4 regions of the Pandoraea sp. CB10b_02 genome follow, and region 1 is predicted to be linked to each of the others. Evidence: predicted binding sites of a transcription regulator. Region 1 holds the regulator's gene; each other region holds the start of a gene.
The links. The regulator FNR, encoded in region 1, switches genes on or off when oxygen is low (the NO sensors DNR and NnrR bind a similar motif). The targets are predictions, from matches to a motif close to TTGATNNNNATCAA.
Positions count from the first base shown of each region.

Region 2: the regulator FNR is predicted to act here: its motif matches at 2,406-2,419, upstream of yiaY (L-threonine dehydrogenase).
Region 3: the regulator FNR is predicted to act here: its motif matches at 2,147-2,160, upstream of CDN36_RS17850 (OmpW/AlkL family protein).
Region 4: the regulator FNR is predicted to act here: its motif matches at 1,793-1,806, upstream of hemN (oxygen-independent coproporphyrinogen III oxidase).

Region 1 is NZ_NJGW02000009.1:151,744-155,478, reverse strand. Features, by position in the region: gene CDN36_RS12055 (LysR family transcriptional regulator) at 1-330, shown strand, start outside; gene CDN36_RS12050 (YybH family protein) at 396-830, opposite strand; gene fnr (fumarate/nitrate reduction transcriptional regulator Fnr) at 1,189-1,917, opposite strand; gene scpB (SMC-Scp complex subunit ScpB) at 2,434-3,699, shown strand.
Region 2 is NZ_NJGW02000020.1:3,375-7,109, forward strand. Features, by position in the region: gene CDN36_RS17950 (hypothetical protein) at 51-347, opposite strand; gene CDN36_RS17955 (hypothetical protein) at 583-879, opposite strand; gene yiaY (L-threonine dehydrogenase) at 1,118-2,266, opposite strand; gene exaC (acetaldehyde dehydrogenase ExaC) at 2,445-3,735, opposite strand, start outside.
Region 3 is NZ_NJGW02000019.1:59,181-62,915, forward strand. Features, by position in the region: gene CDN36_RS17835 ((Fe-S)-binding protein) at 1-44, shown strand, start outside; gene CDN36_RS17840 (lactate utilization protein B) at 41-1,465, shown strand; gene CDN36_RS17845 (LutC/YkgG family protein) at 1,462-2,091, shown strand; gene CDN36_RS17850 (OmpW/AlkL family protein) at 2,222-2,914, shown strand; gene CDN36_RS17855 (DUF2946 family protein) at 3,276-3,735, shown strand, end outside.
Region 4 is NZ_NJGW02000006.1:150,195-153,929, forward strand. Features, by position in the region: gene CDN36_RS08685 (DNA topoisomerase III) at 1-324, shown strand, start outside; gene CDN36_RS08690 (LysR family transcriptional regulator) at 476-1,444, opposite strand; gene hemN (oxygen-independent coproporphyrinogen III oxidase) at 1,875-3,356, shown strand; gene CDN36_RS08700 (YbdD/YjiX family protein) at 3,460-3,669, opposite strand; gene CDN36_RS08705 (carbon starvation CstA family protein) at 3,687-3,735, opposite strand, start outside.

The DNA of each region.
Region 1 (3,735 bases):
GCGCTCAGCGTGCGCGTGAACGGGCGGCTCGCGTCCGACAACGGCGAGGTGCTGCGCGACGCCGTGCTGGCCGGGCTCGGCATTGCGCTGAAGTCGACGTGGGACGTCGGCGTGCATCTGAAGCGAGGCGAGCTGGTGCCGGTGCTGCCGGCCTATCCGCTGGCCGAGGAAGTGGCGATCTGGGCCGTCTACCCGAGCCGGGCGTTCGTGCCGCCCAAGACGCACGCGTTGATCGAATTCCTGCAGGCGCGGTTCGGCCCGGTCCCGTACTGGGATGTCGAAAACGGGGACGGTGGCCACAGTGCGGCGCACGGTGCGGCCGGCGCATGAACTGGCCGGCGAGGGCCGGGGCACGGGATGCCGCACACGCCGAGCGCGGCGCCGGCGGCGCCTTTTCAATGCAGCCGGTGCGCGCGCGAGGCCTGCGTGCTGCTGTCTTCGTGGCCGATGGCGGGACTGGCGTGGTGCAGGACGAGCCGCCAGCCGTCCGCTTCCTTGAGATAGACGTTCGTTGCGAGCACGAACGCGTAGCGCGCCTCGGGATGGGACTCGACCAGGATCTGCTCGAGCACGTTGTGCACGGCGCAAAGCGGATTGTGGGCTACCTGCAGATGGCTGACGGCGACCTGCAGGCCGCCGTTGGCCAGCACTTGCCGCCAACTGGCGCGCACCGCCGCCGGACCGACGTGGCGCGGCCCCGCGGGATGAATGCAGACGATCTCCTCGTCTTCCGACCAGACGTCCATCAGCGCATCGGTGTCGCCGGCGCGCACTGCTTCGTAGTACGCGTGCTCGGCGTCTTCCGGACTCAGGTATATGGCTGCGGGCATAACGGCGGCCTCCGTCGGTGTGACGCGCCGGGGAGTGCGTTCGAGCGACGTTGCAGACGATGAGCGGGGCATGCGTCGGTCGACCCGGCGAACGCGCCGATTATGGAGCGTTTGCCCGGGCTTGTCGAACGTTGCTCCGGCCGCGTCGCGCGCGGGCGAGCGCCGTCGCGACGCGGCGCGACTCTTGATCTGGCGCAAGGCGGGCGCCCGGGCGGGCCGGTAGCTTATCCGAAACGCGGGGAAGCGTTGTCTGGCGATGCCGGAGGGCGTGGGGATGGGGAAAAAGGGGAAGACGGCGCAGGGGTGTGGGATATGGGACGAGCGGTGAAGGGGGGGCGAAGGCGCCCCCGGTTGCCCGTCAGCACGGTACGCCGGCGAGCTCGCGCAGCGCGGCCGCGTCGATGATCTTCACGTGGCGCTGGCGAATTTCGATCATGCCGTTCTGCGCAAAGCGCGAGAAAAGACGGCTGACCGTCTCGAGCTTGAGGCCGAGGAAGCTGCCGATTTCTTCGCGGCTCATGCGCAGCACGAATTCGTTGGCGGCGTAGCCGCGCGCGGCCAGCCGCTCGGACAGGTTGAGCAGGAACACGGCCAGCCGCTCCTCGGCGCGCATGGTGCCGAGCGCGAGCAGTTGCTGGTGTTCGTTGCGGATTTCCTGGCTCATCAGGCGATGCAACTGGCGCTGCAGCGACGGCACCTGGCGCGAGAGCGTCTCCAGCTCGCCGAAGCGGGCGATGCACAGTTCGCTGTCCTCGAGCGCGATGGCCGTGCTCGGATGGTGGCTGTCGGCAACGGCGTCCAGCCCGATGAGCTCGCCCTGCAGATGGAAGCCGACGACCTGCTCGCGGCCGTCAGGTGCGGTAACGCAGCTCTTGAGGGAGCCGAAGCGAATGCCGTAGACGGCATTGAGCGAATCGTTGGCGTGATAAAGCACTTCGCCTTTCTTGAGGCGGCGGCGTTCGTTGACGAGCGCATCCAGTCGTTCCAGCTCGGGCGTCGGGATGCCGACGGGCAGGCAGAACTGCCCCAGCGAGCATGTGGAACAACGGGGCTGAGCGATCGGAATGCGACCGTTTTCGGTGGTCATGGAGGCCCCTGAAGTTATTTCAGAAGTTTACCATGAGGCGTGCACCCGTCGTCTCTACGCCAGGGCGCACGGCTGTGCGCCCGCGATTCGTGGACGGCGCGCGGGGCCTGCGCCTGGCGCGGGCCGCCTCGGCGCACGCCCTTGCCGGGTGGCGGATGCGGCGGATGCGGTGTGCGGTGCCGGCGCGCTTTGACGCGGGTTGTGCGACACGGTGGCGCAAGGGGGGAGGGGATGATGGGATAAGGGGGGGAGCGAGGCCCGGGTTTCGACGACGCTTTACGGGCGTCGGCGTTTCAGTAATAATTGCGCACATACCGGACGTCCGTCTCGCCGCACTATCGGCCTGGGCGTTTTCCCGGCAGGTCGTTTCGAAGCATCCTGGTCGCGCCGCCGTCACTACGACCGAACACAAACGGGCGCGCGCTTATGCGAAGCGGTTGCGACCGTTTCCCGTGTTCCAAGCATCCATTTATTCCTGATTCCGGGTTGCCAAGCCCCCGGTTTGCTTAGTCGCACATGAATACCCAAGAGGCGAAAATCGTCCTCGAGACCGCGTTGATCTGCGCGCAGGAGCCGCTCAAGGTCGGTGACCTGCGCAAGCTCTTCAATGACGCCGTGTCCAGTGACACGGTGCGCGCGCTGCTCGAGGAAATCCGCGTGCAATGGGATGGCCGAGGTGTGGAATTGGTGGCGCTGGCCACCGGCTGGCGTTTCCAGAGCCGTCCGCGCATGCGCGAATACCTTGATCGCCTCAATCCGGAGAAGCCGCCGAAGTATTCGCGCGCCGTGATGGAGACGCTGGCGATCATTGCGTACCGTCAGCCGGTCACGCGCGGCGACATCGAAGAGATTCGCGGGGTGACCGTCAACACGCAGATCATCAAGCAGCTCGAAGACCGTGGCTGGATCGAGGTGATCGGTCATCGCGACGTGCCGGGGCGTCCCGGCCTGTATGCGACGACCAAGGCCTTCCTGGACGATCTGGGTCTGCGCGCGCTCGACGCGCTGCCGCCGCTCGAAGACCCCGCGGCACAGGCGCAGATCGATCTGCTCGCGCAGCAGAACATCGAGTTCGGCGAGCGAGCCGAGGGCGAGGATGGCGATGGGGCAGTGTCCGAAGACGTCCCCGTGGCCGATGCCGACGCGCTCGCGCGTCTGGCCGAGGCCCGCGCGGACGACCTGCCGCTCGCGCAGGGCTTGCCCGAAGATCAACGCGCACCGGTGACGTCGCCGGCAGACGACGCGCTCACCGAAGCGGCCTTGCTCGACGCCGCGCTGGCCGAGGGCGAGACCCCGCGGGCTGTCGGTGGTACGCCGGATGCGTCGGATGGGCCGGGCGCCGAGGCAGATTCCGCCGTTGCGGCGTTCGATGCGGAACTCGCGCCGGCGACGCACGTCAGTGAGCAGATCGGCGCTGCGAACGGCCACGCTGGTACGGACATCGATAGGGACGGCGAGCGCGATGCGCAAGCCGTGCATAGCGATGAGCCGTCTCGGGATGCCGAGGGCGAGGCCGGCCAAGAAGATGTCGCGCCGGGCGCCGGGCATGAGGAATTTTCCGAAGAATCGGGAACTGCGGTGCCGTCTGGTGACGAGCTGCCGCAAGATGCGCAGAACGTGACGACGCTGACGGCGGATCCCGTCACGTCGGCAACGCAGGAGGTGTCCCCGCACGCTGCCGACTCGGCGGCGAATGAAGCCGCTGCCGGACAGCCCATGTCCGACACGACGAATGACGACGAGAACCGCGGGGACGACAAGAATCTCGTCACCGGCACCTGAGGCGCCGGCGCACTTGCGCCGTGCGCACGCTCGAGG
Region 2 (3,735 bases), on a different contig from region 1:
AACACGCTCGACGGCCCGCTCCCAGAGCGGGCCCATATCCTCCGCTTCCGTTATCCCATCACCTTGACTGGCATTCCCCGGCCCGGCGAGTAGAGCACCAGGCTGGGGCTGGTCAGGCGATCCGAGGCGACGACGGCGTGCGCGAAGCTGTCGAAGTAGATGGCGTTTTCCGAGTCCGCCACATGAGCCTTCTTGATTTCTCCGGCCGACTCATCCCATTCCAGGCCGAGATATCGCCTGTGCTGATAGAACCAGACGACGTGTCCCTCGCGTGCCAGTGACTTAGGGATATCGAGCCCGCCCCAGTCGCCGCCAGCGCCTGCTTTCGTTCCGTTTCCGACGATCATAGATGTTCCTCATGAAAGGAGGGTTGATTGGCCCATAGTGGCCAATTTCATCATCGCAGCAGTGCCGTGCCTTGAGTTTCAGCAACGTCTGAATCCATTTTTCCGACGCGTCGACACTCGAAACGTATCGACGCCGAAAGAAAACGCGCGCGGCGTATCGACGCAGCCGAACGAAAAAAGGGCCACGCGATTCGCGTGACCCTTCCCGGTCAACCCGATGAACTTGCCGCTATCGTCAGCCCTTCACCTGTGGACGGAGCCCTTTGCCGGGCGAGTAGAGAACGAGACTCGGGCTCACCAGGCGGTCCGAGGCGACAACCGCGTGCGCGAACGTATCGAAGTAAATGGCGTTCTCGGGATTCGCGACATGCGCCTTCTTGATTTCGCCCGCCAGTTCGTCCCACTCCAAGCCCAGATACCGGTTGTGCTCATAAAACCAGACGACATGCCCTTCACGCGCCAGCGATTTCGGAATGTCGAGTCCGCCCCATTTACCGTCCCCACCTGTCTTCGTACCGTCTTTGGCGCTCATAGAGAACCTCCGTAGAAGTGTGTGAATTGGCCGGTCCCGTGGCCAATTTCATCATCGCAGCAGCGCCGGGCCTTGAGTTTCAGTAACTTCCGAATAATTCGTCGAATGCGTCTACGCTCGAAACGTATCGAAACGCATCCGACGGCAATGGGATACGCTCGCAAGGTGTCACAACACGAGTCACGGAAACGGCGGTGACTCGGGGGCATGGAACGCGAAGAGGCGGGGGGCTCCTTGATCAGAACGCCCGCCGGAAAATCTCCTCGATTTCGGCCTGTTCGGCTCGCCGCGGGTTCGTGAAGCCGCACGCGTCCTGCATCGCGTTGGCCGCCAGCGTCGGAATGTCTTCCTGCTTCGCGCCGAGCTCGGTCAGACCCGCCGGAATGCCGATGTCCTTCGACAGGCGGCGAATCGCGGCAATCGCGGCCTTGGCGCCCGCTTCGTCGCTCAGACCATCGACCTTCTCGCCCATGGCCCGGGCGATGTCCTTCAGGCGGCCGGCGCTCACGCTCGCGTTGAACTCCTCCACGTGCGGCAGCAGCACGGCGTTGCAAACTCCGTGCGGCAGATCGTAGAAGCCTCCGAGCTGATGCGCCATCGCATGAACATAGCCGAGCGATGCATTGTTGAATGCCATCCCCGCAAGGAACTGCGCATACGCCATGTTCTCGCGCGCCGTCATGTCGTCACCGTGCGATACGGCGCGCCGCAGGTTCTGTGAGATCAGCGTCACGGCCTTCAGTGCGCAGGCGTCGGTGATCGGTGTCGCGGCCGTCGAGACGTAGGCTTCGGTCGCGTGCGTGAGGGCGTCCATGCCGGTGGCCGCACTCAGCCCTGGGGGCATGGCCGCCATCAACGCGGGATCGTTGACCGACAGCAGCGGCGTCACGTTGCGATCGACGATCGCCATTTTCACGTGGCGCTTTTCATCCGTGATGATGCAAAAGCGCGTCATCTCGCTTGCCGTCCCGGCCGTCGTATTGATGGCGACGAGCGGCAACTGCGGCTTCTTCGAGCGATCGACGCCCTCGTAGTCGGCAATCGTCCCGCCGTTGGTCGCACACAAGGCAATGCCCTTCGCACAGTCGTGCGGCGAGCCGCCGCCGAGCGAGATCACGAAGTCGCACTGATGCTGCCGGAGCAGTGCGAGGCCGGCTTCCACGTTGCCCACCGTGGGGTTGGGCTTCGCGCCATCGAAAATCACCGACTGGATGTCCTGCTGCGCCAGCAGCTTCGACACTTTCCCGGCAACACCGGCCTTGGCGAGTCCCGCGTCGGTCACGATCAACGCGCGGCGAAAAGGGTATTGACGCAGCGCGGCAATCGCCTCGTCGAGACTGCCGATGCCCATCATGTTGACTGCGGGGATGAAGAAGGTCGTGCTCATGGTCGTGCTCCTTGTCGATTCCGTGAACGGCGTACCGTCGCGCGTGTCAGGCCATGCGGGGCCGGACGCCAACGCCGGACGATGTCGGATTCATTCGCGGATGTTGAGGACAGCATCGCACCGCAGGCGCGATGCGTCCTTGATCTGCTGCAAACGCAACGCCGAATAGAGGCGGTACTCAAAAGAAGCCGAGCGGCTGCGTGCCGTAGCTCACCAGCAGGTTCTTCGTTTGCTGGTAGTGGTCGAGCATCATCTTGTGCGTCTCGCGACCGATGCCGGACTTCTTGTAGCCGCCGAACGCCGCGTGGGCCGGGTAGAGGTGATAGCAGTTCGTCCACACGCGTCCGGCCTGGATGGCGCGACCCACGCGATAGGCGCGGTTGATGTCGCGCGTCCACACGCCGGCGCCCAGGCCGAACTCGGTGTCGTTGGCAATGGCGAGCGCTTCGGCTTCGTCGCGGAACGTCGTTACGCCAACGACCGGCCCGAAGATCTCTTCCTGGAACACCCGCATGCGGTTTTCGCCCTTGAGCAGCGTCGGCTGAATGTAGTAGCCCGAGGCGAGCGGACCGTCCAGCATCTCGATGCCGCCGCCGGTGAGCACCTGCGCGCCCTCCTTGCGTGCGAGATCGAGGTACGTGAGGATCTTGTCGAACTGCTGCTGCGACGCCTGCGCACCGACCGCCGTCTCCGTGTCGAGCGGGTCGCCGCGCTTGATGCGCGCGACGCGCGCCATCACCACTTCCATGAAGGGCTCGTAGATCGATTCCTGCACGAGGGCGCGCGACGGGCACGTGCACACTTCCCCCTGATTCAGGAATCCCAGCACGAGCCCTTCGGCGGCCTTCTCGATGAATTCCGGCTCGGCTTTCATGATGTCGTCGAAGAAGAGATTCGGCGACTTGCCGCCGAGCTCCACCGTGCTGGGGATGAGGTTGGCCGCAGCATTTGCCAGGATCTGTCCCCCCACGGGCGTCGATCCCGTGAAGGCGATCTTCGCGATGCGGCGGCTCGTCGCAAGCGCTTCGCCGGCCTCCCGACCGTAGCCCTGGACGATGTTGAGCACACCCGACGGCAGCAGATCGCCGACCAGTTCAGCGAACAGCGTGATCGTGAGCGGCGTTTGTTCGGCCGGCTTGAGCACGACGCAGTTGCCCGCCGCCAGCGCCGGGGCCAGCTTCCACGCCGCCATCAGCAGCGGGAAGTTCCACGGGATGATCTGGCCGACGACGCCGAGCGGTTCATGAAAGTGATAGGCCGCCGTGTGCGCGTCGATCTCGGCTGCCGTGCCTTCCTGTGCGCGGATGCAGCCGGCGAAGTAGCGGAAATGATCGATGGCAAGCGGCATGTCCGCAGCGAGCGTTTCGCGCACCGGCTTGCCGTTGTCCCAGGTCTCGGCGACGGCAAAACGCTCCAGATTTTCTTCGAGCCTGTCCGCGATCTGCAGCAAGACGCGCGAGCGCGCCTGA
Region 3 (3,735 bases), on a different contig from region 1:
CAGCGACGCACGCGACGAACGGAAATGCCGGGGTGCGCGCATGAACACGAGCAAGCGGGTCGATCATGCGAAACACGCCGAGGCATTTCTCGCCAAGACGGCGCACGTCGCGTTCCACGACAAGCGTCTGTGGGACCTGCGCATGAAGCGCGACGCGCAGGCCGCTTCCATCGACGAATGGGAGACGCTGCGCACGCTCGCCTCGCAGATCAAGGAACATACGCTCTCGCGGCTCGGCGACTATCTCGAGCAGTTCGCGACGCAAGCCGAAGCCAATGGCGTGAAGGTGCACTGGGCGCTCGATGCGGTATCCCACAACGCGATCGTGCACGGCATTCTCGCCGCCCACGGCGTGCGCACGCTCGTCAAGAGCAAGTCGATGCTCACCGACGAGTGCGAGTTGCGCGAATATCTCGAGCCGCGCGGCATCGAGGTCATGGAGACCGATCTCGGCGAACGCATCCAGCAGTTGGACAAGCAACCGCCCTCGCACGTGGTGGTGCCGGCGGTGCACAAGCTGCGCGGCGACGTCGCCCGGCTCTTCGGCCGCACGCTCGGCACCGACCCGACGAACGACGACGTGCATTATCTCGCCGAGAGCCAGCGGCGGACCACGCGCCCGGCGTTTCTCGAGGCCGGCGCCGGCATGACGGGCTGCAACTTCGCGGTGGCCGAGACAGGGACCGTCGTCGTCTGCACCAACGAAGGCAACGCCGATCTGTCCGCCAATGTGCCGCCGGTCCACATCGTCTCCATCGGCATCGAGAAGCTGATTCCCCGCATGGCCGATCTCGGCGTGTTCGTCCGGCTGCTCTCGCGCAGCGCGCTGGGCTCGCCGATCACACAGTACACGTCGCATTTCCGTGCGCCGCGGCCCGGGACCGAGATGCACTTCGTCATCGTCGACAATGGCCGCTCGGCGCGTCTGGCGATGGACGACTTCTGGTATTCGCTCAAGTGCATTCGCTGCGGCGCGTGCATGAACACCTGCCCCGTGTACCGGCGCAGCAGCGGCCTGTCGTATGGCAGCACGTATGCGGGCCCCATCGGGGCGATTCTCAATCCGGCCTCCGATCTGAAGCGTTACAGCGCGCTGCCGTTCGCCTCGACGATGAACGGCAGTTGCAGCAACGTCTGCCCGGTGCGCATCAACATCCACGAACAACTGTACAAATGGCGCCAGATCGTCGCCGAAGAAGGCGAGCTGCCGCGCGTCAAGCGACACCTGATCAAGCTCGCCGGCAAGCTGCTCGCCAGCCCGGCGCTGTATCGGGCATCGGTCAGGTCGATGAACGCCGCGCTGCACCGGCTGCCCAATCTCGTGCTCTACAACCCGCTCAACACGTGGGGCAAGGGCCGCGACTTGCCGGAGGCTCCCACGCAGACGTTCCGTGACTGGTACGACGCGAACCGTCGCGCCAGCGATACCGCGTCGGCAATCGACGACAACGAGGAGGCACGATGAGCACATCGCGCGAGGCATTCCTGGTGCGCGTGCGCGCCGCCCAGCGGGTGGCGTTGCGCGAGGACGATCATCCGGCGCCCGGCGCCCGCGATCCGTTTGCGCTGCCCCCGCTGCCCGTGTTCGACACGCCGGCCGGTGATCGCACCGAGCGCTTCGGCACGAATCTGACGACGATGGGCGGCGAGCTCGTGGCGCTTGGCGACGCCCGCGAGTTGTGCGAATGGCTCGCCGAGCGGTTCCCCGGGGTTAGGCCTGTGAGCGCCACGCCAGAAGCCGCAGTTGCCGAACGGCTCGACGTGCGGCGCGCACCGGCGTCGCTGCACGACGTCGACGTCGGCGTCGTGCGCGCCCGCTACGGCGTGGCGGAGACAGGCTCGGTGTGGCTCTCGGAGCGCGAGTATGGCGTGAACGCGCTCGGCTATCTCGTACAGCATCTTGTCGTGCTGCTCGATCCGCGCGACATCGTCGATGGCCTGCAAGACATCTACCGCAAACCCGACTTCGCGCAGGCGCGTTATGCGGTGCTCGTGACGGGGCCGTCTGCGACGGCCGACATCGAAGGCGTACTCATTCGGGGCGCGCAGGGCGTGCGGTCCTTGACGGTCGTGCTGCTGCCACGCGATTGATCCGCCCCGGCGCGCGCGACAGTTTGTCGCATCGCGCGCCGGGGGGCGTGCACGCTTGACGCGCGTCAAGTCGCGTGGCGGGTGCTGCTTCTACCATCGGCCGTGCTCACTCACGACTTTGGAAATCATCATGAAGCACACCCTCGGCGCCAAGGCCATCGCCGCCGCGCTCGTCGCAGGCGCCGCGCTTTTTTGCGCCGGCGCATCAGCCCAGTCCGCCGACACCCCCATCGAATCGCCGAAGACATTCGGCTTCATCAAGGACAGCTCGCAAGGCATCTACGCCGGTGACGTTCTCGCGCGCGTGCGCGCGATCGGCATCATGCCGGACTCGCACGCGAGCGGAAGCGTATTGCCGACGCTCGGCGTCACGGTGAACAACGCGATCGTGCCGGAGCTCGACTTCACGTACATGGTTCTCGACAACGTCGGCATCGAACTCATCCTCGGCATGTCACGGCATCAGCTCACCTCGAGTCTGGGTCACTTGGGCGGCGTGAACGTGCTGCCGCCGACGCTGCTGCTGCAATACCACTTCAATCACGCCGGCAGGGTGCGGCCGTATGTCGGCGCCGGCATCAACTACACGCGCTTCTGGAACAGCAATCTGAACGCGGGCGGCACGCCGATCTCCATCCGGAACCACAGCGTCGGTCCGGCCCTGCAGGCTGGCGTCGACATTCAGATGACCAAGACGGTGTTCTTCAACTTCGACATCAAGAAGATCTGGATGAAGACCGATACGTCGCTCGCGGGCGCGGATCTCGGCACGCTGCACATCGATCCGCTGATCGTCGGCGTCGGGCTCGGCATCAAGTTCTGAGCGGCGCTGCGCGATCAACGCACGCCTCGGCGGGTGCCGAGCGCCGGGTTCCGAAACGCTGGCAATCCGGTACGCCGGCGAGGGGAGCCGGGCGCCACGCAAGCCCGTCTGTGGCGTCCCCTTTTTTCCGGCGCGTGGGTCCCCTTGATGCCGTTGATGCCGTTGATGCCGTGGGGGCGGCGGGAGCAGCAGAGGCGCCTCGGGGCGTTTGCCTTGTCCTAAAACGCGATGCGGCATAAAGGGCGATGCGGCAAATTGTCGCGCAGCCCCTACATGAGAACGCAAGTCATTTACGCTGCGCGACGACAGCGCCTACAATGCCTGGTTCCCTGAATTTTTCACATTCGTACCCGGCCCAGGCATGCGCAAGCTCCGTCAGCATCGCGTCGCAATCGGGATCGCCTTGACGGCGATCCTGCTGGCAGCGCTCATGCCAGCGATTGCGCAATGGCGGGCCGCCATGCAGCGGGACCCGTTTGCGGTCTACTGCACGGTGCAAGGCGCGCAAGCCGCGTTGGGCGCGTCCACCGCGCCACGCGTCGATGCGCAGCGCGAGCCCGCGCACGACGGGCACTCGGGCCACGACGACGCGCAGGCGCCACCCATCAACGCCGAGGCCGCAAGCCTGCACGGCCAGTACAGCGAGCACGGCGGCGGCGATCATTCGCTCGCGTCGACGCAACACTGGGAAAAGTGCGGCTATTGCACGCTCTGGTCCCATCAGCCGCTCGTCACCACCGACCTCCTTTCTCTCCCGCCCGCGTCTGCGCCCGGCGTCTCCACCGCCCCGCGGGTGCTGGTGCCGCACTACCCGCGCGTCC
Region 4 (3,735 bases), on a different contig from region 1:
GGGAAGACCGACCTGCTGACGAACTTCAAGTCATCGCGCACGGGCCGCACGTTCAAGGCCTATCTGGCCAAGCAGAAGGACGGCACCATCGGCTTCGAGTTCGAGGCAAAGGCGCCGAAGAAGACCGCCGCGAAGGCAGCCGATGGCGACGGTGACGAGAAGGCCACGCCGGCGCGCAAGACGGCGCCGGCGAAGAGCGCTGCCACGAAGGCGCCCGCCAAGAAGGCGGCAGCACGCAAGACGACGGCGAAGTCCAAGACGACGAGCAGCAAGCCGGCACCGTCCGGCGACGCCTCGTTCGACGACGACGACGCGCCGTTCTGAGCGCGCTTGACCGTATGAGCCCGCCCCGTCGCGCGGGGCAATGAAAAACGGCCACTCCCTTATGGGCAGTGGCCGTTTTGTTGTCCGGTTGCAAGGTCGGACGCTCGCCGGACGCGACGGGTCCGGGCCGCGCCTCACCCTTGGCGCGGCCTCACACCGGGATTTCCGTATTGGGGGTCGTCGGCGACGGCAGCTTGGGCGGCACCCAGCGCTCGGCGGCGGAAATCCCTTCGTTCTGGCGGAAATATTCGACGGTCAGATCGATGAAACCGCGCGTTTTCGCCGATAGATACTTGCGGCTCGGGTAGACGAGCGAGACGTCGACCGGCGTTTGCGTGAAGTTGCGCAGCAGCGCAACGAGATCGCCGTCGCGCACGTCGTTGCCCACGAGGTACGACGGCAAAAACGCAATCCCGTGCCCGAGCAGCACCGACTGACGCAGCAGCGCGGTGTTGTTGCAGATGAACTTGTTCTGGACCCGCACGCGCACTTCGCCGTCCGGACCCGAGAATACGCGCTCGTCGCTCCAGAAATCGTTCGGCAGGCCAAGCACGCCATGCTCACCCAGCTCTTGCGGCGTGACGGGCTCGCCATGCTCGGCGATATAGGCCGGCGAAGCGCACAACATCACGCGCGTCTCGGCGAGCACGCGCGAAATCAGGCTTTCGCTGTTGATCATGCGCGTGAGGAGAATGCCGCAGTCGTAGCCCTCTTCCACCAGATCGATCGCGCGATCGGTCAGCGTGAGGTCGACCACCACCTTCGGGTGCATCTCCTGGTATTTCTTGACGAGCGGCGCGAGGTTGCGCAAACCGAACGACACCGGCGCCACCACCTTGAGCGTGCCCTTCGGGTCGCGCGAGGCGCTGGAGATCAGCGCGTCGGCCTCGTCCACTTCATCGATGATCTGACGGCAGCGCTCGAGATACACCTGCCCCGCGCCGGTGAGCGAGAGGCTGCGCGTGGTGCGGTTGAGCAGACGAACACCGAGGTGCGATTCCAGTTCCGCGACGTGCCGCGTGACCACAGCGGCCGACAGATCCATCTGGGCAGCGGTACGGGCAAAGCTCCCGTTATCGGCCACCTTGACGAAAACGCGCATCGATTGCAGACGGTCCATGTTGTTTCCAATCGTGATGTGCCGCGTCGTTCCGGCAAAGACCAGCTGGGGCGGGCCGGGGATTCCCCGGTTCTGCGGGTTCCCGCAGGCATCGGACGGACCGCCGCCCCGAACCGTTCGGGGGCGCGCCGCGCGTGCCGCCAGGGCTGTCGACGCGGCGGAGACTTCGATAAGGCGTTAGCTTACCGTACACGGCCAAAATTTGCCTGACGTGGCAAGGCTTTCGGCGCATGAGCGCCGCGCGGCCGGCGCACGGCGATATCTGCATGCCGGCGCGGTGCGCAATGTCACGCAGACCGGCCCGACCCGGTCGCCATTCGCGCGCGTCCGGGTCCCGGCGGCGGATGTTTGACGCAGGTCAGGGCGGCGCGTTCATCGCGACGCTACAGTGCCATGTCACCTTCGTCACCGGCCTTGGGCCGGCATCGTCATGAATCCCCTGCCGTTGATGCCGCCGCGCGGCGCCCGCGCCGCGGCGGCGCAAACCGTCCATTCGACTGCCCATTCGACCGCTCATTCGCACGGGGCTGCGCCATGCGCCCCCCTGCACTTCGATGCACGGCTGCTGCGCCGCTACGACGTAGGCGGCCCGCGCTACACGTCCTACCCCACGGCGCTGCAGTTCCGCGACGATTTCAGCGTCGAAGACTATGCCCGCGCGGCCGCGCAGTCCAAACGCACCGGCAAGCCGCTGTCGCTCTATGTCCACGTGCCGTTCTGCGACACCGTGTGCTTCTACTGCGCATGCACCAAGATCGTCACCGGCAATCGCGCGCACGCGCAGGCGTATGTCGAGCGGCTTCACGCCGAGATCGCACGTCAGGCGTCGTTGCTCGGCGCGGGTCGCGCGCTCGCGCAGATGCACTGGGGCGGCGGCACGCCCACGTTTCTCTCGCTGGAACAGATTGCGTCGCTCGTCGACGCCATCGCCCGCCAGTTCGTGATGGCAAGCGACGACAGCGCCGAATACGCCATCGAAATCGACCCGCGCAGCGCCGGTCCGGCGTCGATCCGGGCGTTGCGCGCGCTCGGCTTCAACCGGTTGTCGATAGGCGTGCAGGACTTCGACCCCCGCGTGCAGGCGGCCATTCATCGCATTCAGCCGCGCGCACTCGTCGAAGCCACGCTGCAAGCCGCGCGAAGCAGCGGCTTTCGCTCGGTCAACTTCGATCTGATCTACGGGCTGCCCTACCAGACGCCCGAGTCCTTCTCCCGCACGCTCGACGCCGTGATCGAGATGGCGCCCGACCGCCTGTCGGTGTTCAGCTACGCGCATCTGCCACAGCAATTCAAGATGCAGCGCTGCCTGCCCGACGCCCTGCCCGACGGTGCGCGCAAGCTCGAGCTGCTGCAAACGATCATCGCGCGGCTGAGCGCTGCCGGCTACGTCTACATCGGCATGGACCACTTCGCGCGTCCCGACGACGAACTCGCCCGCGCCCAGACGGCCGGCACGCTGCAGCGCAACTTCCAGGGCTACAGCACGCGCGCGGACTGCGACCTCATCGGCGTGGGCATGTCCTCCATCGGACGGGTCGGCGACAGCTACGCGCAAAACGCCAAGACCCTGAAGGCGTACTACGACGCGATCGACGCCGGCGGCCTGGCGATCGCGCGCGGCGTTCGGCTCACCGACGACGACCGGCTGCGGCGCGACGTCATTTCGCGTCTGATGTGCCATATGGCGCTCGACTTCACGGCCGTCGAGCAGATGCACGGCATCGACTTCGTCGCCTACTTCGCCAACGAACTGGGTGAGCTGGCCGATCTGGCCGCCGATGGTCTCGTGAGTCTCGACGCACGGGGCTTGCGAGTGCTGCCGGCCGGACGCCTGCTGGTGCGCGTCGTCGCCCAGGTGTTCGACGCCTATCGCCAAAGCGCCGCCAACGCGCGTTGCGCGAAGGTGATGTGAGCGAGTGCCCACACGGGGCGCGATGGCCGCGCCCCCAAACGCAAAACGCCCGGGGGAAGCCCCCGGGCGTTCTTCATGGCCGACGCAGCGCGCACGGCGGGCGTCAGCAGCAGCGTCCGCCGCTCTTGCCGCCGTAGCGCGCCTCCTGGCGTTCCCGGAAGAACGCCTCGTAGCTCATAACCGGCCGATCCGGGTGCGTGGCGCGCATGTGCGCCACGTAAGTGTCGTAATCGGGCAGGCCGACCATCAACCGCATGGCCTGGCCCAGATATCGACCGACCTTGCCGAGTTCGTTGCCGACTTCGTCGAGCATGGCGTCTCCCGTTCGCCTCAGACCTGACGACCCGCGGGCATCGGCTCGAACGGCGTCTCCTTGGCC